3 regions of the Priestia sp. TRN 1309 genome follow, and region 1 is predicted to be linked to each of the others. Evidence: predicted binding sites of a transcription regulator. Region 1 holds the regulator's gene; each other region holds the start of a gene.

Region 1 (10,724 bases):
CAGCAGGAAAAAAGCTGTGTGAATAAAAGCTTTGCGCTGATGTGACTTAGCGCCTTCCTTTAGCTCGCTGACTGATACTCCCGTTATGTACGATAAAAAAGCTGGATACAAAGGCAAACAGCAGGGTGAAATAAACGATAAAAAGCCTGCGCCAAATGCCAAAAATAAATTTAAATCTCCCACATTTCCCACTTCCCTTTTTTGTTCTTTTTGTTCTTTTTCGTTACCATTTTGTAACCAAATTGTCTTATCTCACTTCTTTCAAATAGTACCATTATCTTGTATAATTAGGTAAACGACTTGTTAGAAGGGATACATAGCATTGGCCAAAAAAGATATTCTATTAGCGATTGAAAAGAAACGAGAAGAACTCATCCGCATAGTCCGAGTAAGTGGATTAAACTCTCCACCTGCTATTAAACATAGTCAAGAATTAGATCATTTATTAAACGTTTACAATGAATTCCCTGCTCAAACAACAGAAACAACCTCTTCATGAAGGTTGTTTCTTTTTTTCACCTTCACTCTATCAATTCTTTATAAATCTCTTTTACTCCTGTTTCTTTATTGAAATTTTCCTCTTTTTCACTGTGCTGAAGCTGATACATATTATAGTACAAACCGCCTTTATCTAGCAGTTCAGCATGCGTTCCTTTTTCGACTATTTTCCCTTTATGCAATACTAAAATACAATCGGCGTGTTGAATAGTTGATAAACGATGTGCAATCGCAATCGTTGTGCGGCCTTTTCCCATATCTCTTAACACTTCTTGAATCGCTTCTTCCGTTTCTGTATCGATATGGGCTGTTGCTTCATCAAGAATAAGGATTTTAGGGTTTCGAATCACCGTTCTTGCAAATGCTAAGAGCTGACGCTGACCGCTTGATAAAGTTGAACCTCTTTCCACTAGCACTTCATTATACTTATTAGGAAGAGCTTCGATAAATGCGTGAGCTTGCACAAATTTCGCCGCTGCTTTTACTTGCTCATCAGAAAAATGGTCTTCATGCAGCGTAATATTTCGCTTTACGGTATCGGCAAATAAAAAGGCATCTTGCAGCACCAGCCCTACCTGATCTCGAAGCTGTTTATTTGAAAAGGACGACAGTGGTTTATTATCGATCAAAATGTCTCCTTTTTGCTGCTCATAAAAACGCATTAATAAATTAATGATGGAGCTTTTCCCGCTTCCAGTATGGCCTACTAAAGCCACTGTTTCTCCTTCGTTTACCGTAAATGATATATCAGAAAGCACATCTCGAACACCGTCATAGGAAAACGTGACGTTTTTGAATTCTACCGTTCCTTTTTGTACCCCCTGCTTTTGTTCTCCTGTCATCACTGGATTTTTTTCTTCCTCATCCATCAAATCAAATACCCGGGAGGCTGATACCATCGCTTGCTGATACATAGAAAGACGCTGCATCATTTCATTAACGGGCTCAAAAAAACGATCCAAATAGTTGATAAACGCGTAAAGAACACCAATTTTAACAGGACTGTCAGCTACGGAAATGCCAAAATAACTGAGCACAAGAATAACGGCTAAAATATAAAGAATTTCGACAGCAGGCCTCAATAGCAAACCATCTAACTTAATATTGCGCATGCCCGCTTTGTAGTGCTCATCATTAATTTCTTCAAATTCCGAGCGAAGCCGCTTTTCTTGACGAAATACTTGAATAATGGACATGCCTTGCAAAGACTCATGAAGCTTGGCATTTAACTGACTTAGCTTTTCTCGGAGCTGTCCGTAGTAAATAGCGCTGTAATGCTGATAAAGCTTCATAAGTCCCCAAATAAACGGGAGAAGAACTAAACAGTAAAAAGCCAGCTTCACATCTAGCATAAACATCGCTATAAAAATACCAATCAAAAATACCCCATTTTGAATAAAAACCGCGATGACTTCTACAAACATTTCTTTCATAGCTTCCGTGTCATTTGTAATTCGAGAAACAAGGCTTCCCGTTGGCGTGTTGTCAAAAAAGCGAAGCGCCAGACGATGAACATGAGAAAAAACGTCAATTCGAATCTGCTGAATAATTTGAAGCGCAATTTTCTGAAACTGCAGAAGCTGAAAGTATTGAACGACAATTTTTAAAAGCTGTAAAAGCAAATAACTGCTTGCAAGCCACACCAGAGGCTGAAGAGGCAAATACTTAGGAGTTAAATAATCGTCAATGAAAATTTTAATCAAAATGGGCCCTAATAAATCAGCAGCCGTAGCAATTAATAATAGAGTGAACGCTAAAAAAAATGATTTTTTATGCGGAATTGTATAGTGAAACAGACGTTTATGTACCGAAGAATGCTCAATTTTCATTTTTCGTCTCTCCTTCTTCTACCGCACGTTCAAGCTGCTGTCTATCGTACATATCCTGATACCAGCCGCTCACGCTAAGCAGTTCCTCATGATTTCCTCGCTGAATAATTTTCCCTTTATCAAGGACAAGAATCAGGTCTGCATGAGTAACCGAGCTCAGCCGATGCGCTGTAATAATCGTTGTTCGATTTTGACGTTTTTGCCTCAACGCTTGTAAAATACCCGCTTCCGTTTTTCCATCTACCGCTGATAGCGAGTCATCTAAAATTAAAAGCTCAGGATCTAATAGAAGAGCTCTTGCAATCGAGATACGCTGTTTTTGTCCACCAGATAACGAAACGCCTTTTTCACCTACTATTGTTTGATAGCCATCTGTAAAATCGAGGATGTCTTTATGTACATTTGCAACTTTAGCCGCTTCTTGAATTTCTTGATTGTTTGCGTCTTCTTTTCCGAACGCGATATTAGCAGCGACTGTTGTTGAAAACAAAAAGTGATCTTGAGGAACATATCCAATGCTTTTGTACAGTGAATCAAAAGCATAATCTTTAATGTCTTTTCCTCCCCATAAAACAGCTCCGTCGCTTACATCAAATTCACGAAGCAACAGCTTTAAAAGCGTGGTTTTCCCAGCACCCGTCTTTCCGACAATCCCTAACGTTTGACCGCGAGAAAGTGTAAAGTAAATTTCGTTTAACGTGTATTCGTCTTCTTTACCATACGAAAACCTATGAATAACAGCTTCAATATTTCCTGTTGGCAGTTCAACACTAGGATGCGCTGCTTCTTCAATCGAATTTTCTTCTTTTAATAAAGAAAATACCCTGTCATATGATGCTCTTCCTCGTTCCACAATGTTAAATAGCCAGCCAAACGCGAGCATCGGCCAAATAAGAAGGCCCAAATAAGTTGTAAAGGTAACAAGCTGTCCCAGTGTTAACTCTTCACTAATCACCATCTTGCTGCCAAAAATAAGAGCAAGTAAAAAAGAAAGTGCTACAATAATCGAAATGGTCGGATCAAACAATGCATCTACTCGTGCTACTTTCATGTTCTTTTGAACAACATCTGCAGACTTCATACGAAATTCTTCGACATCAGCTGCTTCTTCCCCAAACGTCTTAATGACTTTAATTCCGCTAATGCTTTCTTGAACCTTATCATTTAAAGTAGAAAATGCTGCTTGTGCGTGATGAAACCGCGCATGAAGCAATGTACCATAGTAACTTGTTAAAACGGCCATAAGCGGCATAGGAATAAGGCAAATAAGCGTTAATTTCCAGCTGATTGTTAGGGCCATTGTGCATAGAACAAGCCCTCCTGTGACAATGGAATCCACGAGCGTCAAAACGCCCGAACCTGCAGTTTGTTGAATAGCTTGAATATCGTTTGTTGCATGGGCCATCAAATCCCCAATTCGCCGCCGCTGATAAAAGGCCTGATTCATCCTGGTAAAATGAGTGTAGAGGGTATTTCTCAGCTGCTTGGCTAGTTTAACAGATGAACCAAATATCATAATACGCCATATGTACCTTGTGAAATAGGCCACAACAGCAGCTCCTAGCAAAATGCCAACCATCTGCATTAAGCGCTTTCCATTCAGCGTCCCTTCTTTAATGCCATCTACCGTTAAACCAATAATTTTAGGCGGGAGAAGTTCTAATGCTGCCACAATAATGAGCAGCGCTATCCCCGTTATGTAAGAATTTTTTTCCTGTTTGAAAAACCACCATAACTCTCGAAAAATTTTCATCGTATCCCCCTAGCCCCACAACCATTTTCTTATCTCTATCATAAAACAAAAGACACCCTTCTGAATAGAGAGTGTCTGTCCAATTAACCATTATTTAATTTGGCCGTTCATTGCTTTCATCATTTGGTTAATTTTTTTCTGCGATGGTTTCATGCCCATTTGCATCATCATCATTTTTAACATTTGTTCATTAATTGGTGGATTTTTCTTCAGATAGCTCATCATATACTTACGAGCAATGAAAAATCCTAGCGCTATCCCAACAATTAATGCTAGAACACCAACTAGAATATACATTCCCATGGTATTACTTCCTCCTTCGTGTTGTCTAACTTACAGTGTACTAGACCATACGCTATTATACAATATTTCCGTTCCAATTTCCTTAAATAATTACACAAATTTTCTTGTTTTCACAGGCCTCAGCCAGCCGTATTCATCCGTTCCATAATTCACTGCTAAAAAACAAGGATCTAGCTTGCGTAATACTTCAAAAAAAGCTGTCTCAGCATCAACATTGCCATCTCCTTCAATTGTTATACAGCGATTCGTTAATTTTATAGATGCTCGACTTTTTTTATGAGGATATTCCAGCACAAACGTCTCTTGATGAGTAAAAAAATGAGGATAATGAGAAAACGCCTGAAGTAATTCTCGTTGAATAAATGAATTGGGCAGTTGGCGAGTAATGTAATGAACTTGTTTTTGTAAATGCGTTTCCTGCAAGTGACGTTTCATTTTATATTCAATCAGCAGCTGATAAATGAGCTTTTCTCTTCGAAAATAGGATGATGCAACTTCTTCCTCCATTAAATATACTTCATACGTTCTCACGATTCATCCTCCCTTTCGGCTCGTTCTTTTTTGTACCATTATACCGAATGGTGTACGCAATGCTTGTCTATCGATGAAAAAATTTCTTTGTTTTTTTGTCGAAAAAAAAGAGCAGACCATAGGAGTCTGCTCTTTCTTGTGAAAAAGAATTATGCATTAAGCAAGCTTTTCACTTTTGCTACTACATTTTCAACTGTAAAACCAAATTCTTTCATGATTGTTTCACCAGGAGCAGATGCACCGAAGTGATTAATACCAAGAACTTGTCCCTCGTCTCCAACATAGCGTTCCCAGCCAAGTGTAGAAGCCATTTCAATACCTAAACGTTTTTTCACTGATTTAGGGATAACACTTTCTTTGTACTCAGCAGATTGCTCTTCGAAACGGTCCCATGCAGGCATACTTACTACAGATACATCAATGCCTTCTGCAGCTAATGCTTTTTGTGCTTCTACTGCTAGGCTTACTTCAGAGCCTGTTGCAAGTATTAATGCATCCGCTTGGTCTTTACCAGCTTTAGATACAACGTACGCGCCTTTAGACACGCCTTCGTATGCATTTTCTTTTGTACCTTCAAGCGTTGGCAAGTTTTGACGAGTCAATACAAGCGCCGTTGGGCGGTCAGTTGATTCTAATGCTAAGCGCCATGCAGCAGCTGTTTCATTTGCATCTGCAGGACGAACCACTGAAAGACCTGGCATTGCACGAAGTGATGGCAATTGTTCAATTGGCTCATGTGTTGGGCCGTCTTCTCCAACTGCGATACTGTCATGTGTGAATACATATGTTACAGGAAGCTTCATTAAAGCTGCTAAGCGAATTGCTGGGCGAAGATAATCAGAGAATACAAAGAATGTTCCTCCGAATACTTTTACACCGCCGTGTAGAGCCATACCGTTTAATGCAGCTCCCATTGCAAATTCACGTACACCGAACCAAATATTACGTCCGCTGTAATCAGCTGCAGTGAAGTCTTCTGAACCTTTAATCATTGTTTTATTTGACCCAGCTAAGTCAGCTGAACCGCCGAAGAATTGAGGTACAGCTTGTGCTACTGCGTTTAATACTTCTCCAGAAGAAGCACGGCTAGCTAAGCTTGAACCCGTTTCGTATGCTGGAAGCGTTTCTTCCCAGCCTTCCGGTAACTTTCCTTCTACTGCTAGTTCAAATTGACGACCTAGTTCAGGATATTTTTCTTTATACTGTGCAAATACATCGTTCCATTCGTTTTCTTTCTTTTGGCCATCTTCAGCAATTGTAGCTTTGAAGTGAGCATACACTTCTTCTGGCACATAGAAATCTTCTTCAAATGTCCATGCATAAGCTTCTTTTGTTAATTTTGTTTCATCGGAACCTAATGGAGAACCGTGCACGCCAGAAGTACCCGCGTGGTTTGGAGAACCAAATCCGATTGTTGTTTTTACTTCAATTAGCGTTGGGCGTGTTAAATCGCCTTTTGCTTCTTCAATTGCGTTTGCAATCGCTGTCAAGTCATTGCCGTCTTCAACGCGAATTACTTGCCATCCGTAAGCCTTGAAACGATCTTCTACGTTCTCAGAGAACGAGCGATCTAAATCTCCGTCTAAAGAAATATCATTTGAATCGTATAAAACAACTAAGCGTCCTAATTTTAAGTGTGCCGCTAATGAAGCTGCTTCAGCAGATACACCTTCCATTAAGTCTCCGTCACCACAAATACCATACGTAAAGTGGTCTACAATTTCTAAACCTTCTTTGTTGTATGTTTCAGCTAAATGACGTTCTGCCATTGCTTTACCAACAGCCATTGCAATACCTTGTCCTAGTGGACCAGTTGTTGCATCAACACCTGCTGTATGACCGAACTCTGGATGACCTGGTGTTTTGCTTCCCCATTGACGGAAGTTTTTAAGGTCTTCAATTGATAAGTCATATCCAGCTAAATGAAGCAAGCTGTATAATAGTGCTGATCCGTGTCCTGCTGATAATACAAAGCGGTCACGGTTGAACCAGTTTGGATTCTTTGGATTGATGTTCATAAATTTTGTCCACAATGTATATGCCATTGGAGCAGCTCCCATTGGCATACCTGGGTGACCTGAATTTGCTTTCTCAATCGCATCGATTGATAAAGTACGAATTGTTGCAATCGAAAGATCTTCAATACGTTGTGTCATACTCTTCATTCCTTTCAAAACTATGTACATATGTTATCATACTAATGATTTGCTTATTTGTACAATACTTGAACCAAAAAAATTTCCACTTTTACAGTTTTTGTGTGCCTTATTAAAAATATACAAAAAACTAGAGGGAACTCTCCCTCTAGTTTTACTAGAACGTCTTAGTGAAGACGCTTCTTTTTGCTCTCTTTTAACTTCTTAGGCGTAACATCTTTACCTTCCTCGTCCACAACTTTAATCGTATGAAGGTGGTTTGTCATAGATTGTCGGAAAACTTTTAAATATTCCTGACGTAGCTCTTGCTGTTCTTTCGCTTCAGATTCTGTCAGACCTTCAGCCTTTGCCTTTTTTGAAAGAGCATTAATACGAGCAAGTTTATCTTTTGATAGCATATAAAACCTATCTCCTTATAATCAATAATTAAAATTACCGAACCGTTCCGGCAACATGTAGTCATCTTACTAAATCTCTTTCGTTTTATCAAGAGATTGAGCACTCTCTTGATACTCTTGATAGCGACGATGTACCGTTGCTTTTGAAATATTATAACCAAAACCTTTTAGCGTAACTGAAATTTCAGCAAAGGTTAAGCCGTTATGACGAAGGCGGACAATTTCTTCAATCGGCGCTTCTTTTTTTTCTCTTCCTGAGTTAACTCCTTGATTTTTTAAATTTTGCTGCGGACGATAACCGTTTTTTACGGCTCTTTTCATTCCTCTTTTAATTTTAGCGTTATGTAATTTCCGCTGATGCTCTTCCACTAAGCTAATAATATCTAACACCATCGAATCAGATTCTGAAAGCTGAAGCTGACCTTGATGACTAATCGTATAGATCGTAGCATTTTCTTTATGAAAAGCATGAAGAAGCGCAATTCGGGCATTTCCTCTGCCTAATCGCGTTTCGTCTTGAATGAGCAGCACAGATATTTTTTCTTCTTTCATTGTATGAAGAACATCCAATATACCCTCTCTGTCTACGTCATATCCGCTTGCTTTTTCCATTACGACTTTTTTTACGTTTAGATGGTGAAGATGAGCAAGCTTTTTTAATTCTTCTTGCTGGCGCTGTAAAGATGTTTCTTGGGTTTTTTTATCCGTACTTACACGGCAATAAATAATGGCGTCCACTTTTATCACGACCTTTTCGGCTTATAACAATATTCAGGAACGGCCGTTACACACTACTGTTCAATTGCCACTTGATTATGTAACTCTTTTTTTAAAACAGGAATATATAATTTATCTCCAGGAGATAAAGACTGGGCAGTGTCTGAGTTTAGATCATTGACGTCTTCAACCCATTTGACAAATTCATTGGTGGTCAAATGATGGTGATTATGATACTTGTTGGACAAGTCCCAAAGCGTATCTCCTTTTGTAATAGTAACCGTTGAATATTTGTCTAAATCTACTTTATCCGCTCCTAAAACCAGCGTCAATACATATGTAAGTGCAGCGATAACTGCAAAAAAAATAGCGTAATGTTTCATAGAATGTAAGAATTGGTGCATATTATGATCCCCCTATCAGAATATATGTTCTTATTTTATTGAGAACATTTGTTTCTGTCAATGGAATTCTTCGAACTTATGTTTGTATATTGACACATCACGTGGTATAATTCACCTAAAGAATAGCTAAAATCGAGGTGAAAAATATGAAGCTATCAAAACGTCAACAAGACATACTAGATTTTATTAAGCACGAAGTAAAATTAAAAGGTTATCCACCTTCTGTTCGTGAGATTGGGGAAGCGGTGGGATTAGCCTCTAGCTCCACTGTACACGGGCATTTAGCTCGTTTAGAAAGCAAAGGGTTAATTCGCAGAGATCCAACAAAACCAAGAGCAATCGAAGTTCTTCAACTAGACGAAGTAAACATCCCTAAAAGCAATGTCATTAATGTTCCTGTTATCGGTAAAGTAACAGCGGGTCTTCCTATAACAGCCGTTGAAAATGTGGAAGAATATTTCCCTCTTCCAGATAAATTCGTTTCTCCAGATGATCATGTATTTATGCTTGAAATTATGGGAGAAAGTATGATTGAAGCAGGTATTCTAGATGGCGATATGGTAATCGTACGTCAGCAGCAAACTGCTAATAACGGAGATATTGTGGTCGCTATGACCGAGGACAACGAAGCAACGGTAAAACGTTTCTTTAAAGAAGAAAATTTCGTTCGTTTACAGCCTGAAAATTCAACGATGGCGCCTATTATTCTTCGCCACGTAACGATTTTAGGAAAAGTCACTGGTGTATATCGCACGATTCACTAATCACACTGTATGTAAAACCAACTAATCATGATGTTAGTTGGTTTTTTTACGTTTGTTTTCTAAAAAAATTGGCATATTATAAATGATACGTCGAATCATTACAGGCAGGTAGAGCGGTTTTTATAAAGCCTGTTTTACCTTTTACTTTCTGTCTGCATTTTTTCGACTCTCAAAAAAATACAACCGACTATAAGAAGGATGTAGTTTATGACCAATACACCAAGGAAAACAGAACCATTTCAAACTATTATGCCTACCAAAGCAATGAACATGTTTCTTTTTCCTTTTTCCTTTGATCGAAAAAATAAAGAGCAGCTTGTTCATGCACTAGAAGCAAATATGTTTGAGTTTTTTTCCATTCAAAACAAACATGTAGAAAAAGAATACTACGGAGAACAGTATTACGTATCTCATGATAGCTTGGATCAATATTTTCTTCCTTACATTGAATGTATTCTATTTCCTGATTCCTGCGAAAAAGAAGGCTTGCTTCGATTTTCAAAAAAAATAGACCATACCGTTACGCTACAAACTTCCTCCACCACCGTGTCTAGCAACGTGCTGTCTGTGGATGTTTTTTTATGTCCTTTTGAAATTGGCGTCATGACCATTCGCACTGAGATGAGTCATAATCATTACACCTATGATGACATTTTAGAATTCATGAATCATTTTCGTGTATTAGAACCGAAGCTTGCTGAAGAGCATGGATCCACCATTACCTATGAACATCATCGCTATAGCAAAGTACAGGATTATATTTTTTCACAGCTCGCGCCATTTTTGAACGAACACATCAAAAAAGAAGCGACGCGTGAACAGCACGTCGGGAGTCTTCCTTATTTTATCGATGAACGGATGTTTGTATTAAGTTATGTAACGGTAAATCAAGAGCAAGAGATTAACTCCACAACTTTATTTCGTACTGGGCAGCTAAATAGCTATACGCCTGACGGGAAACCGTTTATCTCTGCACACAACCATGAGTATATTAAAACGTATAATACCAAACACGTGTATTCCAGATGGGCTCCTGAAACCTATTACGTTATAACAGACCATGTGTTTTCGTGTATTTCTAAATCGACAGACTCTAAAACGGATCAGCTTTTGATGAATCATCTATTTGGCCAGCATTACTATAATTTATTTTTGCATTTTTTCTATAAAATCGTGTTGCTAAAACTATCCTATGAGTATTCTCAGCTCACGTTTCATAAAAATTCAGAGGGCATCGAGCGACTAATTCGCTCTATTACTGTATTTTCAGGTAAATATTTATTTTTAGAAATTAGCTCTCGCACGGAAGGTCAAGAGTTTTCTGAGCTCTTTAAAAAAATCTTCCACATCAATTCTCTTTATCAAGAAGTC
Region 2 (10,724 bases), 840 kb from region 1:
GTTACGATTGCTGTACCGTGCTGATCATCATGGAACACAGGAATATCTACTTCTTTTTTCAGGCGCTCTTCAATTTCAAAGCACTGTGGAGCTGCGATATCTTCTAAGTTAATGCCTCCGAATGTATGAGCCATTAATTTCACAGTTTCAACAATTTTATCTGTATCTGTTGTATCAAGTGCAATTGGGAATGCATCTACGCCTGCAAAGCTTTTAAATAAAATTGCTTTTCCTTCCATAACGGGAAGTGAAGCCGCAGGTCCGATGTTTCCAAGACCAAGAACAGCAGTACCATTTGTCACAACGCCGACCATGTTTCCTTTCATTGTGTAATCATACACCGTTTCTGGATGTTCATGAATTTCTTTACAAGGTTCTGCTACTCCCGGAGAGTAAGCTAAGCTTAAATCTTGAGCGTTTTGAACTTCAACTTTTGATTTAACTTCTAACTTACCTTGTTTTTCTTGATGCATATGTAGTGCTTGATCACGTAGTGACATAATTGTATTCTCTCCTTTTTTTCTATACATTTAAATTTTTTAATGAATTTATTTAACACTTGCTTTTTATCTCCATAATTGTAAGACAACCTGACTGAATAAATTCACAGACAAGTGCCATTATGAAACAAGAAACATAAAAAGTAAACTATCTTGCTTAAACCACTGCTGCGCTTTGTTAATATAAAGTCTAGACGTGTCGGCAACTCTTGTTTGTCTCACTTCAAGTTGTCTGATATACAGACAACTTAGAAAATATACAACCGTTCACTATAGCGCTTTCAAATACGTTTCAGCAAAATCGACGGCTTTAGGCATTGAAAAGAAGTATGCACGTGCTGAACCAATTTTTTCAGCTTTTATTCCTTTTGCTTCAATAAACGCTTCACCTATCTCTTCAAACAGCCCTTCTCGAAACTCTAATTCTTTATACGTCTTCCATACTCGCTTTCCTGAATCTATAACTGGAGATCCTTTTTGAATCACATTTCGATATGGAATCCGATATTCTGCTAGATGAAAAGAAGTATTATTCCCAAACCCGACACCTAATAATAAAACAAAGGCATGTTTTTTGTAAAGCCTTTCAAGAGGAGAATTTTCGCCTAAACTAAATTCAAGGGGATGATCTCTTAAGATGTCTTCGCTGTCCTTTCCCCAAGCGGCGAATGAATACATTGGATGGCTGCTTCTTCTTACGCCAGGATATGTTCGAAAAGTTTCCACGATTTGTCCCATCCCGCTTGTTGGCGTGTGGGCTGGATCATATGCAGGCATCGTTTCCCGAATATTTTCCCACCACTCTTTTGGCACAGCCGGATTGCCCCATTCTGATGGATCCGAAAGATCGACCGACTGTGACGGCATAACGATCGTTCCTTCCTCTGTCACTGTCTCCATTAAAGCTTGAACAACGGCTACTGAACCTCCGTTTACCCACCCTAATGAAGATAGTGAAGAATGAACCATGATAGTCATCCCTTGTGTGATGCCTAACCTGCGTAAATCTTCTTTTAACGTCTCTTTCGTTCTAGGATGATCTGTTGCTTGGACAATGTGCTTCATCGTAAGCTCCTTACTTATAGTGCTGCTAGAATGTGTTGCTGAACTCTAGAAATATATGTAAAACTTATGTTTCCATAATAGTAAGAATAACACCAATTGTCAAATTATTTAAAGTAATAGAAAAACTTAGTTTTATTCATATCAGTTATCATACAACTGACTTGTTGGTAAGTTTTATTTCCTTCAACTATCTTACTATAATAACAGCTAATGAATCTTTTTCAGTAAAGTAAAAAGAAGAATATTCCTATAAATAAAAGAAATACTAAGGAAGCTATACATATTTACATATCACTATTTTCAGGAGGAATGTGTACAATGAGCACATCAAAACTTCCGCCGCTCACGTCCTCGGAGCTCGCTAACTTATGGATGACTTATCAAGAAAAAACGATGATTTCGAGGTTTTTAGAATATTGTCTTGAAGGTAAAGAAGATCATAAAGAGCTTTTTGAGCTGTATTATAGCCGCTCATTAAATATTACAGAGCAAATCAAAGAAATTTTAGAGAACGAAGGTGCGGTTATTCCTTTAGGATTTACTAAACATGATGTAAACCTAGGAGTGCCGAAACTGTTCGACTCCATGTTTGAAATCATGTACGTACGCTTAATGTCTCAGATTGAAACAGGCCTATTTGCTTTGCATTCAACGATGTCCTACCGGGAAGATATACGGAGTTTTTTTGTAAATGCAACATCAGAATCGCAGAACATATACAATCAATCCACTCAGATATTATTAGAAACCGGCGTCATTGCAAAGCCTCCTTACGTTTCGATGCCAAAAGAAGTTCGGTTTGTCCACGAACAAAATTATATCGGTGGGCTAAGTTGGCTTAGTGAAAAAAGATCTCTTAATACAATTGAAGTGTCGCTTATTCAACATGCCGTTGATACAAACCTTGTCGGAATGCAGCTGATGATTGGCTTTGCTCAAGCAGCTGGCAACAAAGAGGCACAGCAGCATTTTGTCAGCGGGATGAAGCTATCAAAAAAAATTGAAACAGAACTCGGAGATATTTTACGTCATAGCTATATAGAGCCTCCTGCTACCCATGCCGGAAAAGCAACAAGCTCAACTGTTTCTCCTTTTTCAGATAAATTAATGATGTACAACACCAGTCTTCTAAGCACCTTTGGCCTAGGAAGCAATGCTTTAGGGGGTGCTTTTAGCTTAAGAAGTGATTTGCCGCTCAAAATGTTGCAGCTGGCTAAAGACATTTACTTTTTTGCAAAAGAAGGTGGAAAAATTATGATTCAAAACGGATGGCTTGAAGAGCCTCCTCAAATTGAAGATCGCAATCAGTTAACGAAAAAATAGGTTCTTGCAAATGGGAAAGCTAGCTGCTAAACGTGCAGCTAGTCCTATTTGTTTTTTTAGTATACTGTTTTTAGTGCTAGTACGTAACAAATGTTTGCGTTATTTAGAAGCTGTTCTTATGTTTTTCTTAGTCGTTTAGCTCATATTTCTACTTAATTTATAACAGAAAAATAAAAGGTATTTTCTCTGAGCTGACGAAATCTTTCTATATAAAATAGAAAGGAGAAACGTATGTTTCCTATTCTTCGTACACCTCGCACTACACTGCGTGAAATAACAGAAGCGGATGCAGATACTATTTTCGACTGCTTCTCTCAGGAAGAAGTTATCAAATATTACGGGCAAGAAAAATTCACAACTTTCCAAGAAGCTTTGGTGCTGATTGATATTTTTGCTGAAAACTACAGAAATCAAAAAGGTTTGCGCTGGGGAATCGAACGGCTCGATACGGGGGAACTAATCGGGACAGTTGGATTGAATCAGTGGAACCAAAAGCATAAGCGGGCGGAAATTGGCTATGAGCTACACCCTAAGTACTGGGGGCACGGCTATGCTTCGGAAGCAGCTTCGGCTGTTATGGCTTATGGATTTGATATCCTTCAGTTAGGGCGAATTGGAGCTGTTGTGTTTCTTGAAAACAAGGCATCTCAGCACGTGCTTGAAAAACTCGGGTTTCAACAAGAAGGAGTGTTAAAAAACTATATGTATCAAAACGGAAAAGCTCACGATACGTTTGTTTATAGCTCCCTGCCTCCTACATAATAAAAAAAGGATTCTTTTCTTAAAAAGAATCCTTTTTTTATTTTATTTAAATGCCGCATACCCATCATCAGCCATGATGACGCTGCCGTTTACAGCTCCCGCTTCTTCTAAAGAAAGCAAATAAACCATATCTGCAATTTGTTTTGGTGTAGTGAGCTCTCTGCTCATCGTTTTCGCTTTCATTCCTTCAATCATACCGTTGTCTTTATAGCCTTGAATAATAGGCGTATCAACAAACCCTGGCGCAACGGCGACGACGCGAATACCGTATTTAGCGAGATCTAGCGCAGCTGACTTTGTCATCATCACAACAGCTCCTTTTGTTGCGTGATAAGCATAGGTACCGGGTGAAGCTAAGAAGCTAAAAATAGATGCCGTATTAATAATGACGCCTTTAATACCTAACTCTCTCATTTTCCTGCCTGCTGCCATAATCCCATATGTAACGCCGTGCTGATTCACATTAATAATACGGTGATATTCTTCTAGGTCTTGATCTAAAATAGATGTAGGGCGTCCAATCCCTGCATTGTTAAACATCACATCAATTCGTCCAAATTTGTTCACCGTTTCCTCAATCAGTGCGTCCACTTCTTCAAACTTGGTGACGTCCGTTTGTACAAATAAAGCGTGGCCTCCAGCTTCTTCAATTTTTTGAAGAAGCTCTTTTCCTTTTCTTGCATCATAATCAGCAATGACCACCGCGTCTCCTTTTTGCGCAAACTTTAAGGCAGTTTCTTTGCCAATTCCGCTTGCTCCCCCTGTAATAACCGCTACTCGTTTTTGGTGCATGTTTCTCCCTCCTTGATAAAAATTCCTTTCTTTTACATTATAGCATTCTTTTTTTCTACCAGCCGTTTCTATTCATCACCTTATTGCTATGAAATTAGTTAAGTTAGGCATAGTTGAACGCCTTTTTTAATAAAAATCAGCATGTGTACAAGCAGTTTGGCGTTTTTTACATTTACTATAGGGTAAGGAGGTGATGGCTATGCATGAACACACAGGTAATGTATCTATTCCGCGTCCTCCGGATGTGGTGACAATTCTTTGGGAGCGAAATCCATTGGATAGACAAGCTCCTCGTACCATCGTAGAAGCAACGGTAATTGGCCGCGCAAATCCTTGCGGAGGCTCATTAGCTCAAGGCAAGCGCTACCGCACTGCAGCTCATTGTTTACTTGACAACGGCTTTGAACAAATTACTGCTGAAAGATTAGGGGTATTTGGAGTAGCTGTATTTGTTAGAGAATATTAAAATAGAAAAAGGGACTTTTCTGTAAGTTAGAAAAGTCCCTTCATACGTATTATGCGTGGAAATTCGTGCCGTCTGTTACAGCTTCAATTACTCCAGCGCGGATGACAAAGTCACCAAAGTGCTCGCCTTCTTCTCTTTCTTTTGCATAGCGAGGAAGTAAGACGCGCAGTTCATTTAAAATTTCTTCTTCACTGATATTTTCACGGTACATTTTGCTTAAACGGCTGCCGTCAAATGCTGCTCCAAGGTACATATTGTATTTACCCGGAGCTTTACCAATAAAAGCAATTTCACCTAAAGCAGGACGTGCACAGCCGTTAGGACAGCCCGTCATACGAATCGTGATTTCTTTATCACGAAGACCGTTTTCATCTACAATTGCTTCAATTTTCTCAAGAAGAACTGGAAGATAACGCTCAGCTTCTGCCATCGCAAGCCCGCAAGTCGGCAGCGATACGCAAGCTAATGAGTTGCGGCGAAGAGCCGAATAATGCTTGCCGTCTGTTAATCCATACTGTTCAATCAAGTCACTAATTTGCTTTTTCTTTTGAGTGGATACGTTCGCGATAATTAAATTTTGATTGGCCGTTAAACGGAAATCACCGCTATGAACTTTTGCAATTTCACGAAGACCCGTCATAAGCTTATAGTCTTCAAAGTCAGCAATACGTCCACCTTGAACAAAAAGAGTAAAGTGCCATTTTCCTTTCACACCTTTTTCCCAGCCGTAGCGGTCTCCGTTATGATCAAAGTGATAAGATTTTGCTTCGTCTAAGCTCCAGCCCAGACGGTTTTCAAGCTCTTCTTTTACCGTTTCTAATCCAAGACGATCAACCGTGTATTTAAAACGTGCGTTTTTACGCACAGAGCGGTTTCCATAATCACGTTGAATCGTAATGACTTTTTCCGCTACTTCTAGAATTTGATCAGGTCGACAGAATCCAATCACTTTTGCAAGCTGAGGATACGTGGCTTTATCTCCGTGAGTCATACCCATACCGCCACCGATTGCTACGTTAAATCCAACAAGTTTCTCGTCTTCTAAAATGGCAATAAAGCCAAGGTCTTGTGAATACACGTCAATATCGTTAGAAGGTGGCACAGCTATGCCAATTTTGAACTTTCTTGGCAAATAGAGCGGACCATACATTGGTTCCACTTCTTCTTCCACTTCCGGTGTGCTAATTACTTTCTCTTCATCTAGCCAAAGTTCGTGGTACGCTCTTGTACGAGGCAATAAATAATCACTTAATTTTTTTGACCATTCAAATACTTCAGCGTGCACTTCTGACTGATATGGATTCGGATTGCACATTACGTTACGGTTTACATCTCCGCAAGCTGCAATTGTGTCTAATAAAGAAGCATGAATTTCTTGAATCGTTTTCTTCATGTTCCACTTTAAAATTCCGTGCATTTGGAACGCCTGACGAGTTGTCAGCTTTAACGTTCCATTTCCGTATTTTTGTGCTAAATCATCCATCACTAGCCACTGTTCTGGTGTTGAAACACCGCCTGGCGTACGAACGCGAAGCATGAATTGGTAAGCTGGCTCTAGCTTTTGTTTTTGACGTTCATTACGAAGATCTCGATCATCTTGTAAGTAGCTTCCGTGGAACTTCATCAAACGATTATCGTCTTCAGAAATACCTGAGCTGATGCGGTCTAGCATTGTTTCTCCTAATGTACCGCGTAAATAATTACTTTCATCTTTTATGCGCTCAACGTCACTTGGAGGACCTTCGGGCGCTTTTAAAATTTTGTTTACCATGTTGAAAATCTCCTTTCAATCCTCAGTATACATCACGCTGATAACGTTTTTGTTTCTTCATTTCAGCAAGGTAAGCTTCCGCCTCTTCGCGGCTCATCTTGCCTTCTGTTTCAACAATTTCAACTAGCGTGTTGTGCACGTCGCGTGCCATATTTGTTTTATCTCCGCACACATAAAAAGATGCGCCTTCTTCTAACCACTGGAATAATTCTTTACTATGTTCACGCATACGGTTTTGTACGTATACTTTTTCTTCAGTATCGCGTGAAAACGCCACGTCCATTTTCGTTAGCACGCCGTCTTTTAACCACTTTTGCCACTCTGTTTGGTAAAGGAAGTCTGTTACAAAGTGCTGATCTCCAAAGAACATCCATGACTTACCTTTTGCTCCTGTTTCTTCACGCTCTTGCATAAATGAGCGGAACGGAGCCACACCTGTACCAGGTCCCACCATAATAATCGGCGTTTCTTGGTTTTGAGGAAGCTTAAAGTTTTTATTGCTTTGAAGGTATACAGGAATCGTATCACCTGGCTGCAAACGTTCTGAACATAGGACTGAACAAACACCTTTACGCTCGCGTCCGTGCGCTTCGTAGCGTACCGCTCCGATTGTTAGATGAACTTCATCAGGGTTTGCTGATAAGCTGCTTGCAATCGAGTAAAGGCGCGCTGGCATTTTACGTAAAATGGCTACAAACTCTTGTGCTGATACGTTCCATGGGCCGAAGTCACGAACTAAGTCAATCACATCACGGCCTTGTGTGTATGCTTTTAATTCCTCGCGATTTTCTACAAGCGCTTTTAACTTATCGTTTCCAGTGAGCTCAGCTGCTTGCTTTAAAAGCGGTTTTGTTAACACGGTAATTTCAAAATTAGAGAGTAGCGCTTCTCTAAGAGGACGCGTTTCTCCTTCTTTATTAACCGTTACACTTTCACTTGCATCCCACTTGAATTCGTTAAGAAGAAGATCAACAAGCTCAGGATCATTTTCAGGATAAATACCTAAACTGTCTCCTGGTTCATACGTCAACCCTGAACCTTCTAGAGATAGTTCTAAGTGTCGCGTTTCTTTATTTGATCCGCGGCCGTTCAAGTTTAAGTTCTCAAGCACTTCTGCTTTAAAAGGATTTGTTCTTGAGTACGGCGAAGTTCCTGCAGGAGCTTCCGCCGGAACAGCTGCCGAAGCGCTGTGTCCTTTCGCTTCGCTTAATCCGTCAATAACACCTTTAAGCCATTTATTTGCGGGCTCTTCAAAATCTAAATCACAGTCAACGCGCGGATACAGTCTTTCACCGCCAAGTTCTGCTAAGCGCACATCAAATTCTTTCCCTGTTTGACAGAAAAATTCGTATGAGCTGTCTCCAAGCGACAAGACAGAAAAACGGAAATTCTCAAGCTTTGGCGCTCGACGGCCGTGAAGAAATTCGTGGAAAGATAGCGCGTTATCAGGCGGCTCTCCTTCCCCATGTGTACTTACAACAATTAATAAATTTTCAAGTTTCTTTAAATTATTTGGTTTGAAATCATTCATAGAAGATACAGTTACATTAAAACCTTTTGCTTCAAGCGTTTTGCCTGTATTTTCAGCAAGTCCTTGAGCATTTCCTGTCTGTGATCCGTAAAGAATCGTTACGTCTTTTGAAATCGTCTGCTCCGCTTGAGCAGGCGCTGCTGTAGAAACGTCTGGCGTTCCTTCGGCAGACGTAGATTGAGATGCTGTTAAATAACCACTCAACCACATTTTTTGTGCTTCTGTTAATGTCGGCAGAAGGCGATTAAGCAAATCTGCTTGTTCTTGATTAAAAGGGCTGTTTACTACCTTAAGTTGCAACACTGTCCACCTCACAAAAATATATAATTTAAATATGTATGCTTTTACGAATCATCTTCAACAACATGTAATACCTGTGTCTAATTAATCAATGATGTTTCCCTTCATACATTATTATTCCTATAGATTATATCAAATTTAATTATATAAATCATTAGAAAATTCTTATCAAATTCGTCTACCTGCATTTTATCGGAGAAGAATAAATTAGTAAAATACATATAATTGATAGCTAGTATTAAGATCATTAATAATTGAAGCTGTCGTTACGTCTTTTTGTAAATGCAGTTACTTCCATATCTGCTCATTCTACATCCTTCACACGAATATGAATATTTTGTAATTTTTAGAGAAGTTTTGTAGAAAAGGTTTTCTTTCTCATCAGAATGTTACATAATAAATGTAACATTAATCCTTTTAAAAAACACTATACGTAAAAGACAGTATATTCTGAAATTTAGGACAGTTTATAGGTAAGCTAGCAACCTTTTATTCGATCTATTCATACACATTGAAGAATATAAAGGGAAGCCTGCAGTACATACCGTTCCCTTTTGCTCATCTCAAATGAAAGGACTGGCTTTTAAATCAGGTAATCTTTTTTAAGGAGGCTTCTTGAATGTTTTTACGAGAATTAACGAAAAGTGGGACGATAACTGTTTCTTACTATAAAGATGGAACGTTGCAAACGTGCAAAGGCCGCGTGCACAACTTAAATCTCCATCAGCAAATTCTATCCGTAAAAGACGAAAATGAAGCCGTTGTTTCCCTTTTGCTTTCTGATATTAAATCCATTCATTAGTATGTAAAATTAAGGAGGAATTACTATGTGGAAAGATAATAAGCAAGCGCTTACAGATTTTGTGTCGGAAGATCGGTTTGAACTGAACTTATATTTATCGTATTTGCTTGATCAAATTTCGTATGACACGTCTAAACAATCCCCTTTTCTTCGCAAGCCTAATGAAACAACTAGCTAATAATATAGAAAAAAAGCGCACAAATTTGTGCGCTTTTTTTAATGTGATGGCTCTACTTCAGCAATGCCTTCTTCTGGTTTTTCTTCGGCTTTTTTATTTGAAAGCTTGATCTGTCTTAAGAACAATGTGCATACCGCTCCTAAAATAATAAAAGCTAAGCCCATGAAAAAGACGCTGTGCAATGCGCTCATTAGCGAGGTCTTCAAAATAGGCACAATGCTGTCTGAAAGCGCAGCTGGAATACTCTTTAGCGCCTCAGGACTAAACAGCATCTGCAGCACACTTTCAGGATTCGTATCAATCGCTTTTTTGAACCCGTCGGCAAAAGCGCTTGCTTGAGCAGGCAATGAGTTTAAATATGGAACGAGTTTGTCAGTAAGAAGCGTACCTGATTTGGCGTTCATTATCGCTCCTAAAATGGTAATACCGAACGTTCCTCCAATTGAACGGAAAAATTGACTTGATGATGTAACAACACCGAGCTCTTCTTTTGAAAAGCTTTCTTGAAGAGCAAGCGTTAAAATTGGCATCACAAGCCCCATTCCTAAACCGATTATGGCCATATAAGAAGTGGCAACAAGCTTGCTAGTATGAAGGTCTAATGTTGTTAACAAGAAGAACCCTCCTGCCATAATGAGCATACCCGTAACGATTTGAGGCTTGATACCAACTTTATAAACAAGCTGACCTCCAATAATACTCGTTACAATCATTGAAATCATCATCGGTGTCATAATGGTACCTGATTCTGAGGCACTTACTCCAACGATTCCTTGCATAAAGAACGGAACAAATGTAATAGCTCCGAACATGCCAATGCTCATAAAAAAGCCAATGATGTTTAAAAGCGTAAACGTTCGGTTCTTAAATAAATACATCGGAAGAATTGGTTCTTTAGCTTTGGTTTCCACAATAATAAAGCTTATAATCCCAGCAATAGCAAGTGCAAACAAACTAATAATCTGCCAAGAGTTCCAGTCGTAGTCTTTTCCTCCAAAACTCAGGGCAAGAAGCAAGCTTACTACTCCGATAACCATTGTGAACATACCAGCTACATCGAATTTAACAGGTCCTGTATGTTTTTTTCCTTGAAGTCCGAGCGCAATAAAAACGGTAGCGAGTATCCCTACCGGCAAGTTAATGTAAAACACCCATTTCCAGTTCAGTGAATCAACAATCCATCCGCCAATTTGCGGACCGATGACAGAAGCAAGACCGTAAATTCCTCCGAATA
Region 3 (10,724 bases), on a different contig from region 1:
TGGTCATCGTCTTATACGGCTGAATTTATAAAAAAACGATACGGAAACAATCCGTATACGGTTATTACCTTTATTGGGACAGATAAAAAGCAAGGTTTTATGGTCATTGAAGTGCCAGAAAAAGCCGTTGAGCCTCCTATTCAAAGGCTAGACCCAGCCTACTATAATATTTATTTAGGATTTGTTTTTATTATTGTGCTTTCTTTTATTGTACTTTCTCTGTTCTTTTTTCTTCGAATTCGAAAAAGGCTGCGAGTGTTACAAGCTGCTATGAACAACAAAGGCGAGCGAGGAATTCCTTTACCTGTTGTATCTGAGTCCACGGATGAAATTGGTCAGCTAGAACAATCCTTTAATCAAATGGTTAAACAGCTTCATGAAAGCCGGTATCGAGAGAAGCAAGAAGAACAGCTGCGGCAAGACTTAATTATGAGTCTATCGCATGACTTACGAACACCGCTCACGACTGTTCGAACGCATATTTATCAGCTAAAAAACGAAGAAATGGCCTTGAACATTCAACAATCTCTTGAGGTAATTGATACAAAAGTAGAATTTGTTAGTGATTTAATAGATAATTTATTTTCCTATACGCTGCTGTTAAATGGAAAATATCCATATCGGGAAGAGGAAGTTGATATGGCTCGATTTCTTAGAAAAAGCATTGCGCAATGGTATCCATTATTTGAAGAAGAGAATATGGAAGTGGATATTCAACTGCCTTCTCAGTCCATATATTGGCGCGGAGATGTTCAGTGGTTAGAAAGAATAATAGATAATTTATGTCAAAATGTCATTCGTCATGCCAAAGAAGGTAACTTTATTAGTTTTCGTCTTGTTCAAGAGCATGATTTATCTTCTCTCACCATTTCTGATAAAGGGTCAGGCTTTAAAAAGAATAGCCATACGAAGCAAAACGGTGTAGGTCTAGCGATTGTGGATGCGATGATTAAAGAAATGGAGTTAACGTGGTCAATTCATTCTACAAAACATGGAACGGATATTCAAATTGTGTACAAAGCGAGTGATTAATTCACTCGCTTTTTTAAACGAATTTTAACCTTTCTTTTCCGTCCTCTTAACTTTGGCTGTTTATAGTAAAGGAGAGGTGATAAAAGTGGAAATTGTTAAAACGACTCAGCTGATAAAAGTATTTAAAGGAGCAGAAGCTGTAAATGAAGTGAATTTATCCATTAAAGAAGGAGAAATCTACGGGTTTTTAGGGCCTAATGGAGCAGGGAAGACGACAACGATCCGAATGTTGCTCGGGCTAATGAAGCCAACGAGCGGGGAAATTGAGCTGTTTGGAGAAAGAATAAAAAATCACAGGCAGCATATTCAAGCCTTAAAAAAGATAGGTTCACTTGTAGAGAGCCCTTCCCATTATGCGCATTTAACTGCAAGAGAAAATTTAGAGGTACTTCGTAAAATACTAGGTGTATCTAAAAACAGAGTGGATGAAGTACTAAATATTGTAAAATTAACAAAAGAAGCAAATCGCCCAGTCAAAGGCTTTTCTCTTGGAATGAAACAGCGGCTTGGTATTGCTTCTGCACTCCTTGGAAATCCTCGTTTATTAATCTTAGACGAACCAACCAACGGACTGGATCCTGCAGGAATTCAAGAAATTCGTTCATTAATTAAAGAAATGCCAGGGGAAAACGGAGTTACCGTATTGATTTCAAGTCATTTACTCTATGAAATCGACCATTTAGCGATTCAAGTAGGTATTATTACAAAAGGAAAGATGCTATTTAATGGCTCGATTGAATCGCTTCGCAAAAAAGCTAAGCATCAAGTGGCATTTACAACAGGAGAGATAGAAAAGGCTAAAACAATACTATTAGCAAACGGGTTTGTACCTACTATCGATAAACATAGTCTTCTTTTAGATTATATTGATCATGAGCAAGTGGCACATCTTGTTTATCAGCTTGTGCAAGAAAATGTCTCAATCTACCGAGTTGAAGAAAAATCGAAATCATTAGAAGATATCTTTTTAAAGCTGACAAGCGAGGAGAATAGATATGTTCACAAAAATACTGCAGGCTGAGTGTATGAAATTAAAAAGAAAATGGCTCTGGTTTTTATTATTTTTAGGTCCAGCAGGTGTAATAGGCTTAACACTGGTAGATTACAGCGTTCGATATGAATATTTAATTCAGCAAAATCCAAATGTGTGGGAAGGTCTTTTTCATGAAATAAACATTACGCTTCCTACAGCTTTTTTACTGGGAGGAACAATTCTTGCTTCAAATATAGCGCATGTTGAATATCACAGAAGCTCCTGGAAGCAGCTGCTGAGCTTACCAGTAAGCCGCCTAAGTGTTTATACGGCAAAATTTATAGTAGTTATGGCTATGTTACTCATCGCTTCTGCTTTTCTATTGATTGGTATAGTCGGGCTAGGGTGGTGGTTGGGATTTGGTCTTCCCCCTTCTTGGAAAACTCTTTTTGTTTATAACTTCTATCCGTTCTTTTCAGCCATCCCGTTTGTAGCTATTCAAATATGGTTGTCCATGCTTTTCAAAAATCAAAGCCGTTCTCTTGCACTAGGTATTATGATGAGTGTGACAATGAGTGGTATGGGAGAGTTGCCAAGCTGGTTTATTTGGCAATGGCCGATGCTAGTATTTTCTGATTACCGGAATACGTATATGATAACAGGTGCAATTATTGGTATTTTCTTATATGGTGCAGGCGCCTTTCACTTTATCAGAAAGGATGTGGCGTAAATGTTGTGGCAATTATGTAAGGTAGAATGGTTTAAATTGTTGAAAACAAAAGCCTGGATATATCTTTTTATTAGTCCAATTCTTATCGCTGCTATCCTTTTTGTGGGAGATCCGGCGCTGCCAAATGGGAAAATGAAATGGCTTATGGCAAGTGCTTTCATTGCCAATGTTCACGGCTTATTGCTTTTTCCGTTAATTGGCGGTTTAGTAACTTCATTCGTTTGTCGATACGAACACGAAGCAGGAGGATGGAAGCAATTATTATCTCTTCCTGTGACAAGGACATCGGTATACGGAGCAAAATTGATTACAGCAGCAGCTTTCATGGGGATTCTTCAAGTGCTTGTATTTGTTGTTTTATTAGGAGTTAGCATGTTGAAAGACTATCCGAGTACTATTCCATTAAAAATGATAGCTGGAAATATGCTAGGCGGCTGGATTGCAGTGTTGCCAATTCTTGCATTTATGTTAGCTGTGTCGATGGCACTTTCTAGCTTTGGAGCATCTTTAACAGTTAACGTCATTTTAACACTACCGAATTTATTCGTTGTTAATTCTGAAAGATTTGGTCCCTGGTACCCATGGACTCAGCCGATGTATGGAATGTTAGGTGTAACGGGAAGGGAGTCATGGGATTTGATGCTGACTACACAGACTTTCTTAGTGGTTATCATAAGCAGCTTTCTTCTTTTTGTAGCAGCAGGTTCACTGTATTTCCAGCGCAAACATATATAATAGAAAAAACCCGCTTTTTTACAGCGGGTTTTTAGCTGGCTTTTGGAATAGTAAAACCTACTCCAAAGACGTCTCGCACATCGTGGACAACCACAAAAGCCTGTTCATCGACTTTATGAATAATGCGCTTTAACTCTAATAGTTCTTGTTTGTTCACAACTACGTACAATACGTCTTTTGCTTCTTTTGTATAGCTTCCATGAGCAGAAAAGACAGTGACGCCTCGCTGCATCTTTTTGTTAACTTGTTCGGCTACTTCAGCTGAACGGTGTGAAATAATGGTGATTGCTTTGCGGGGGTTGAGTCCTTCAATAATATAATCCAGCACCTTTGTTCCGATATAAAGAGAAATAACCGTGTACATCGTCTTTTCTCCACCGATGACAAAATAGGCGCTTGCTACAACTAATAAATCAATTGCTAGCATCGTTTTGCTAATATTCCAGTCTAGATATTGATTAGCTAAGCGGGCGATAACTGCCGAGCCTCCGGAAGTTCCGCCACCTCTAAACACAAGCCCGAGTCCTACACCGGCTAAAATACCAGCAAAAATAGCCCCCAGTAGCGTATCGTCAAGAGGATTTCCCAGTCCTTCAGTTATATGTAGGAATAGAGATGTGAAAATAATACATATAATTGTGTAAGCAATCACACGTTTGTGAAGCAATTTGTATCCGATCAGTACCAGCAAACCGTTTAATATAAAGTTTGTGATACCAGGAGACCAGCCTAGTACATAATAGGTAATCATTGTTACACCGGTTACGCCGCCTTCTGCTAATTCATTTGGAATAGCAAAATAATTAATGGCCAGTGCGAAAATGAGGCTTCCTAGAATAATGAGGATAATTTCTTTTATTTTATTGATCATGAACGTTACCTCCAATCATCAAAAACTCCGAAAACACAGTCATGACAATGTATTATACCAACTCTAGAGGCTGAATTAAAGATGGGATATTATTATTTTTTAAAAAATCAATTTCTGCTATCAACATAAAATCTTTTGACAGTTTTTATGGAGTATGAAAAAATGAATTGTTTGCTTTTATTTTGATTAAAAAGTTTTGCAATGAGAATGTTCGTTCGGTAAAATAGAAGCAAGAGTCAAGGGGGAGAATGAACGTGTATCAAGATGAATTAAAACAGTATGCGAAGTTAGTAATGCCTGAGCATTTAGAGAAAATGAAGAAAATGTACAGTCCCGAGGCGCATAAGCAGTCTTTAGGGTTGAAAAAAGAAAAGATTGAGCATATTGAAAATGTCATTATGAACAGTTACTCGGAGCATCATCCAGTAACCCTTCACGTCTATGAAGCAGGACATATTCAAAGATATGAACGAGTGACAATCGATAAAGTTTCTCTGCAGTCGAATACGCTGATGGTGACAGGGCCTTGTTATACATATTCGATTCGAGCGGATGCAGTAATTGAAGCAGATGTATGGAAAGATGAAAGCTACTCTAGCTAAGAGTAGCTTTTTTGTTGAATTTGTATCTTTTTTTTAACGCTTGCATACAATACATAAAAGCATATTCTGCGAGTAGTCACTTTTAGCTACTAGGAAATTTTGATTAAAGAAGGGATATTGTATGCAAAATGAAAAAACTCAAGTAAGAGAAATTGAATTAACGCAGTTCATTAAGAAAAGACTCGTTCGTTTTATCTCAAGTTTGGCTATTTCTTCTGCCCTTGCTTCTATATTATATATGCTTCTGTTTTTATTTAAATGATGGGTCACTTTGAGTTGTCCAAAAAGGTGGACAACTTTTTTGATGTATAGGCTCTCATTAAAACAGGATAAGCTAAACATAATTCAGTCAAGAGAAATTAAATCGGTCAAGAAATAGTCAAAAACAGTCAAAGTTAATTAGTTGCAAGAAAACCTTTACATATAATGAGAAAAGTAGACAAATTCTTGAATTACCAGCTTATTTCCTTTTGTATAAACTATTATCAAAACAAATGCAAATCTAATTGTTCGTTCAAAAAACTTTATTTTGTAATTAAAAAAATGAATGTTTTTGATTTTTTATGATTGATTTTGAATGTAAACCGTGATAAAGTAAGTACATGAAATAAATGAAAACGCTTTTTTGAAAAAGGAGCTAGAACATGTTAACGCCGGAGAGACATCAACTAATCTTAAAACTTTTAAAAGAGAAAGAACTTGTAAAAGTGCAAGAGTTTATCGAAGTTACAGGCGCTTCGGAATCCACAATTAGAAGAGACTTAAGTCAACTAGAAGAAGAGCAAATGCTCAAACGTGTTCACGGTGGCGCTTCGCTTATTCGCAGTAAACGAATCGAACTGAGCGTTATCGAAAAATCTGCTAAAAATATTCAAGATAAACGAAACATTGCAGAGTATGCGGCTTCCATTATAAATGAAGGTGACTGTATTTTTTTAGATGCAGGAACTACAACGTATGAAATGATTCCTTTTTTGAAGCAAAAAGATGTAGTTGTCGTGACAAATGGTTTAATGCATTTAAACCCGATGTTAGAACAAGGTATCACCCTCTATTTAATTGGAGGATCTGTTAAACATAAAACGGGCGCTTTAATTGGCAATGGAGCTCTTTTAAGTCTTGAGCAGTATCGTTTTGATAAGTGCTTTATGGGAGCGAATGGGATTCATCATCAATATGGATATACAACTCCTGATCCAGAAGAAGCATTGATCAAGCAAACGGCAATGAAGCTTTCTAGAGAATCTTATATTTTATCAGATTCTACTAAGTTTTTTGAAACAAGTTTTGCGAAAATAGCCGATTTACATGAAGCAAAAATTATAACAAATGACGTACCTAGTGATGTACTTATACAGTATGCAAACAAAACAGACATAAAGGTTGTGAAATCATGATTTATACATGTACGTTGAACCCATCCGTTGATTACGTAGTACATGTTTCAGCATTCGAAGAAGGCGGACTTAATCGCACAACGAATGAAGCCAAGTTTCCAGGAGGGAAAGGCATTAACGTCTCTCGCGTTTTAAAGCGATTAGATGTTGATAATAAAGCTCTCGGTTTTGTAGCCGGCTTTACAGGAACCTATATCGAAGACTACTTAAAAGCGGAGAATATTGAAACAGCTTTTACAAGAGTTGATGGAGATACCCGCATTAACGTAAAGTTAAAAACGGAAAAAGAAACAGAAATTAACGGTCAAGGACCTGCTATTACAGACGAAGCGCTTCAGTCTTTATTGACTCAAGTAAAGCAAATGACTGAAGGCGATATCTTCGTATTAGCAGGAAGTATACCGAAAACGCTTCCGAGTTCTGTGTATGAAACGTTAACGGAACTAGCAGCAGCGAACGGAGTAAAAGTAGTAGTAGATGCAAGTGGAAAAACCTTGCTAGACGTCGTGTCTCACAAGCCGTTTTTTATCAAACCAAATCATCATGAACTTGCAGAATTGTTTGATGTAGAAGTAAACAGTGCAGAAGATGCGCTAGTATACGGTAAAAAGCTTGTGGAACAAGGAGCGCAAAACGTCGTTGTATCCATGGCAGGCGATGGAGCACTTCTTATTAACGAAAGCGGTGTCTACAGTGCCACAGTCCCTAAAGGAACAGTGAAAAATTCTGTTGGAGCTGGCGATTCACTTGTAGCTGGATTTATTGCTTCTTATGTAAAGCAAGGGGATTTATTAGAAGCCTTTCAAACAGGAGTTGCTTCAGGAAGTGCCACAGCATTCTCACTTGAATTATGTACAGCAGAAGATGTAAAGACGCTTCGTGAACAAGTGTCAATCACAAAGGTAGAGTAGGGGGAACCGAGAATGAGAATTACAGAACTATTAAAAAAAGATACAATCATTCTTGATTTAAAAAGCACGTCAAAAGCTGATGTTATTGATGAGTTAGTTGGAAAATTAGACGAAGCTGGTCGCTTAAGCGACCGAGCTGGCTATAAAGAAGCAATTTTAAATCGTGAATCTCAAAGTACAACGGGAATTGGGGAAGGCATTGCCATTCCGCATGCAAAAACAAGCTCGGTAAAAACACCGGCCATTGCATTTGGACGCTCAACAGAAGGTATTGATTATGAATCATTAGACGGACAGCCTGCACATTTATTCTTCATGATTGCAGCGAGTGAAGGCGCGAATAATGCTCACTTAGAAACATTATCTCGTTTGTCTACGTTATTAATGGACGAATCGTTCCGAAAAACGTTGCTAACAGCATCATCAATTGATGAAGTCATTAAAGCAATTGATGATAAAGAAACTGAAAATGAAGCGCCGGAAGAAGAAGTGGATACAGCTTCAGATCAATTAGTGCTTGCTGTAACGGCTTGTCCAACGGGAATTGCCCACACGTATATGGCAGCGGATAGCCTAAAAGCAAAAGCGAAAGACATGAACGTGACGCTCAAAGTTGAAACAAATGGTTCCAGCGGTGTTAAAAACGCGTTAACGAAGGAAGAAATTGAAAACGCTACCGCTATTATTGTTGCAGCGGACAAGCAAGTAGAAATGGAACGTTTTGCAGGTAAAAAAGTTATTCAAGTTCCAGTAGCTGAAGGAATTCGTAAGCCCGAAGAATTAATTAACCGCGCGTTAAAAGGAGACGCTCCTGTATACAGCGGCGGCGGTGGCAGCAAAGAAGGCGGAGAAAGTAAAGGATCAGAGCGTACAGGGTTTTACAAACACCTAATGAGCGGTGTATCAGCAATGCTTCCGTTTGTTGTAGGGGGCGGGATCTTAATCGCCATTTCATTTATGTTTGGTATTCACTCAGCAGAACCGAAAGATCCAACGTACAATGCGTTTGCAGCGGCGCTAAAAACAATTGGCGGAGATAATGCATTCTTTTTACTAGTACCGGTACTAGCAGGGTTCATTGCAATGAGTATTGCTGATCGTCCTGGTTTAGCTCCTGGTATGGTTGCAGGTCTTTTAGCAGCTTCTGGCGGAGGCGGTTTCTTAGGTGGTTTAATCGCTGGTTTCTTAGCGGGTTATGTAGTAGTGGGATTAAAGAAATTGTTCAGCGTCCTGCCGCAAGCTCTTGATGGAATTAAGCCAGTTCTTCTTTATCCGCTATTTGGGATTTTTATCTCAGGATTGATTATGCTTTATGTTGTAAATGAGCCAGTTAGTGCAATTAACAAAGGGTTAACGCACTGGTTAAGTGGATTTGGCACGGGTAACTTAGTATTATTAGGTATTATCTTAGGCGGTATGATGGCTATTGATATGGGTGGTCCTATTAATAAGGCAGCCTTTACATTTGGTATCGCAATGATTGATGCTGGAAACTATGCTCCACACGCAGCGATTATGGCAGGCGGTATGGTTCCGCCACTAGGTATGGCTATTGCGACAACTTTGTTCAAAAACAAATTTACTCGCCAAGAGCGTGAAACAGGTAAAACGTGTTATGTAATGGGTCTTTCATTTATCACAGAAGGTGCGATTCCATTCGCAGCAGCTGACCCAGGCCGTGTTATTCCCGCATCGGTTATCGGTGCTGCAGTAGCAGGTGCTTTAACAATGATGTTCCACATCGGTTTACCAGCACCACACGGCGGTGTATTCGTTATCGGAATTGTACAAGGAAATCCTCTTTTATATGCACTAGCAATTTTAATTGGTGCCATTGTGACAGCGGTCCTTGTAGGTGTATTAAAAAAACCAAAAGCAGAATAACACAAAAAGACTGATTTTACATCATGTAAAATCAGTCTTTTTGTGTTTTTGTGGTAGACATTTGTTCTTTATGAGAGTACAATTACGGTAGTATTCCTTTAATTTTTAGAAAAGTTAGATAGATAAGCTTTTCTACTTGATAAAATATGGTACAATAATCGAATATTAAAAACAAAGTAAGGAAGTGTCTCAAACATGAAGGTTGCGAAGTTTGGCGGGAGTTCAGTTGCAAGCGCAGAGAAATTTAAACAGGTTGCGCATATTGTAACGTCTGATAAAGAGAGAAAGCTGGTAGTTGTATCAGCTCCGGGCAAGCGATACGGAGAAGATACAAAAATGACAGATTTGTTAATCGCACTTTCTGCCAAAATACAGCTTGGAGAAGATTACGTCGATGAGTTTGGGCAAGTAATCGATCGCTATCGTGAAATTGTGGTTGACTTGTCTATGCCAGAAACGATTATTACTGATATTATTGCGAATTTACAATCACTTATTGATTTACATAAAAACGATCCGTTTCGCTTATTAGATTGTCTCAAAGCAAGTGGAGAAGATAATAACGCAAAGGTAATGGCTGCTTATTTAAACCATTTAGGGTTTGAAGCTCATTATGTAAATCCAAAAGAAGCAGGTATTTTTGTTTCTGATGAACCAGGAAGAGCAAGAGTGCTTCCGCTGTCTTATGAAAAACTGCCGCAGCTAAGAGAGCGTTCGGGCATTTTGGTGATTCCAGGATTTTTTGGCTACTCTGAAGAAGGGAACATGGTTACGTTCTCGCGCGGTGGGTCAGATATTACAGGTTCAATTGTAGCAGCAGGAGTAAAAGCTGACTTGTATGAAAACTTTACTGACGTAGATGCTATTTACAGCGTAGATCCAAGACTTGTGGAAAAGCCTCATGAAATGAAAGAAGTCACATACAGAGAAATGCGTGAACTATCCTATGCAGGTTTTTCTGTCTTCCATGATGAAGCGCTAGAGCCGGTTTATAAACTAGGCATTCCTGTATGTGTAAAGAATACAAATAATCCTGAAGCAAAAGGTACATTCATTGTAGCTGAGCGCCCTCACGGCGATACGCCAGTAGTTGGAATCGCTGGGGACAAAGGTTTTTGCAATATTCATGTGAGCAAATACTTATTAAACCGTGAAATTGGTTTTGGCAGAAGATTGCTTGAAATTTTAGAAGATGAAGGTATTTCATACGAACATACTCCTTCAGGAATTGATAATATCTCTGTCATCATGCGCGAGCATCAGCTTACGCCAGATGTGGAAAAACGCGTATTTGCTCGAATTGAAAAAGAACTTGAAGTAGATGAAATCTTTATTGAACGTGATCTTGCTATGGTTATGGTAGTAGGAGAGGGAATGAATAGCACAGTAGGAATTGCTGCGAAAGCTACAGAAGCTTTTGCTCGTGCTGAAGTGAATCTTGAAATGATTAACCAAGGTTCTTCTGAGGTAAGCATGATGTTTGGTGTGAAAGCAGACGCTTTAGACCGTGCTGTTCAAGCTCTTTATAATACGTATTTTAACAGCATGTACAGTATTTCTTATTCTAATGTAAAATAAACAAGACGAAA

What was found. The regulator LexA, encoded in region 1, represses DNA repair genes until DNA is damaged. The targets are predictions, from matches to a motif close to CGAACATATGTTCG.
Region 2: ACRPLQ_RS07020 (YolD-like family protein) is a predicted target of LexA. The motif match lies at 8,993-9,006, and genes of this name have one in related genera.
Region 3: ACRPLQ_RS12150 (YolD-like family protein) is a predicted target of LexA. The motif match lies at 4,546-4,559, and genes of this name have one in related genera.

The regions. Positions count from the first base shown of each region.
Region 1 is NZ_JBOZGM010000001.1:423,835-434,558, reverse strand. Features, by position in the region: gene ACRPLQ_RS02205 (cytochrome c biogenesis CcdA family protein) at 1-183, opposite strand, end outside; gene ACRPLQ_RS02200 (aspartyl-phosphate phosphatase Spo0E family protein) at 323-499, shown strand; gene ACRPLQ_RS02195 (ABC transporter ATP-binding protein) at 522-2,327, opposite strand; gene ACRPLQ_RS02190 (ABC transporter transmembrane domain-containing protein) at 2,317-4,080, opposite strand; gene ACRPLQ_RS02185 (YneF family protein) at 4,171-4,383, opposite strand; gene sirA (sporulation inhibitor of replication protein SirA) at 4,474-4,914, opposite strand; gene tkt (transketolase) at 5,064-7,070, opposite strand; gene ACRPLQ_RS02170 (DUF896 domain-containing protein) at 7,238-7,468, opposite strand; gene ACRPLQ_RS02165 (YneB family resolvase-like protein) at 7,538-8,206, opposite strand; gene yneA (cell division suppressor protein YneA) at 8,260-8,589, opposite strand; gene lexA (transcriptional repressor LexA) at 8,736-9,353, shown strand; gene ACRPLQ_RS02150 (hypothetical protein) at 9,561-10,724, shown strand, end outside.
Region 2 is NZ_JBOZGM010000001.1:1,264,822-1,275,545, reverse strand. Features, by position in the region: gene ACRPLQ_RS07060 (NAD(P)-dependent malic enzyme) at 1-500, opposite strand, end outside; gene ACRPLQ_RS07055 (aminoglycoside N(3)-acetyltransferase) at 771-1,565, opposite strand; gene ACRPLQ_RS07050 (DUF3231 family protein) at 1,884-2,888, shown strand; gene ACRPLQ_RS07045 (GNAT family N-acetyltransferase) at 3,120-3,650, shown strand; gene ACRPLQ_RS07040 (SDR family NAD(P)-dependent oxidoreductase) at 3,693-4,442, opposite strand; gene ACRPLQ_RS07035 (hypothetical protein) at 4,642-4,908, shown strand; gene cysI (assimilatory sulfite reductase (NADPH) hemoprotein subunit) at 4,958-6,679, opposite strand; gene ACRPLQ_RS07025 (assimilatory sulfite reductase (NADPH) flavoprotein subunit) at 6,702-8,510, opposite strand; gene ACRPLQ_RS07020 (YolD-like family protein) at 9,130-9,312, shown strand; gene ACRPLQ_RS07015 (hypothetical protein) at 9,338-9,490, shown strand; gene ACRPLQ_RS07010 (MDR family MFS transporter) at 9,529-10,724, opposite strand, start outside.
Region 3 is NZ_JBOZGM010000002.1:944,230-954,953, reverse strand. Features, by position in the region: gene ACRPLQ_RS12175 (HAMP domain-containing sensor histidine kinase) at 1-1,032, shown strand, start outside; gene ACRPLQ_RS12170 (ATP-binding cassette domain-containing protein) at 1,118-2,053, shown strand; gene ACRPLQ_RS12165 (ABC transporter permease) at 2,028-2,735, shown strand; gene ACRPLQ_RS12160 (ABC transporter permease) at 2,736-3,470, shown strand; gene ACRPLQ_RS12155 (YitT family protein) at 3,502-4,341, opposite strand; gene ACRPLQ_RS12150 (YolD-like family protein) at 4,590-4,943, shown strand; gene ACRPLQ_RS12145 (hypothetical protein) at 5,065-5,205, shown strand; gene ACRPLQ_RS12140 (DeoR/GlpR family DNA-binding transcription regulator) at 5,588-6,340, shown strand; gene pfkB (1-phosphofructokinase) at 6,337-7,251, shown strand; gene ACRPLQ_RS12130 (PTS fructose transporter subunit IIABC) at 7,264-9,135, shown strand; gene ACRPLQ_RS12125 (aspartate kinase) at 9,331-10,713, shown strand.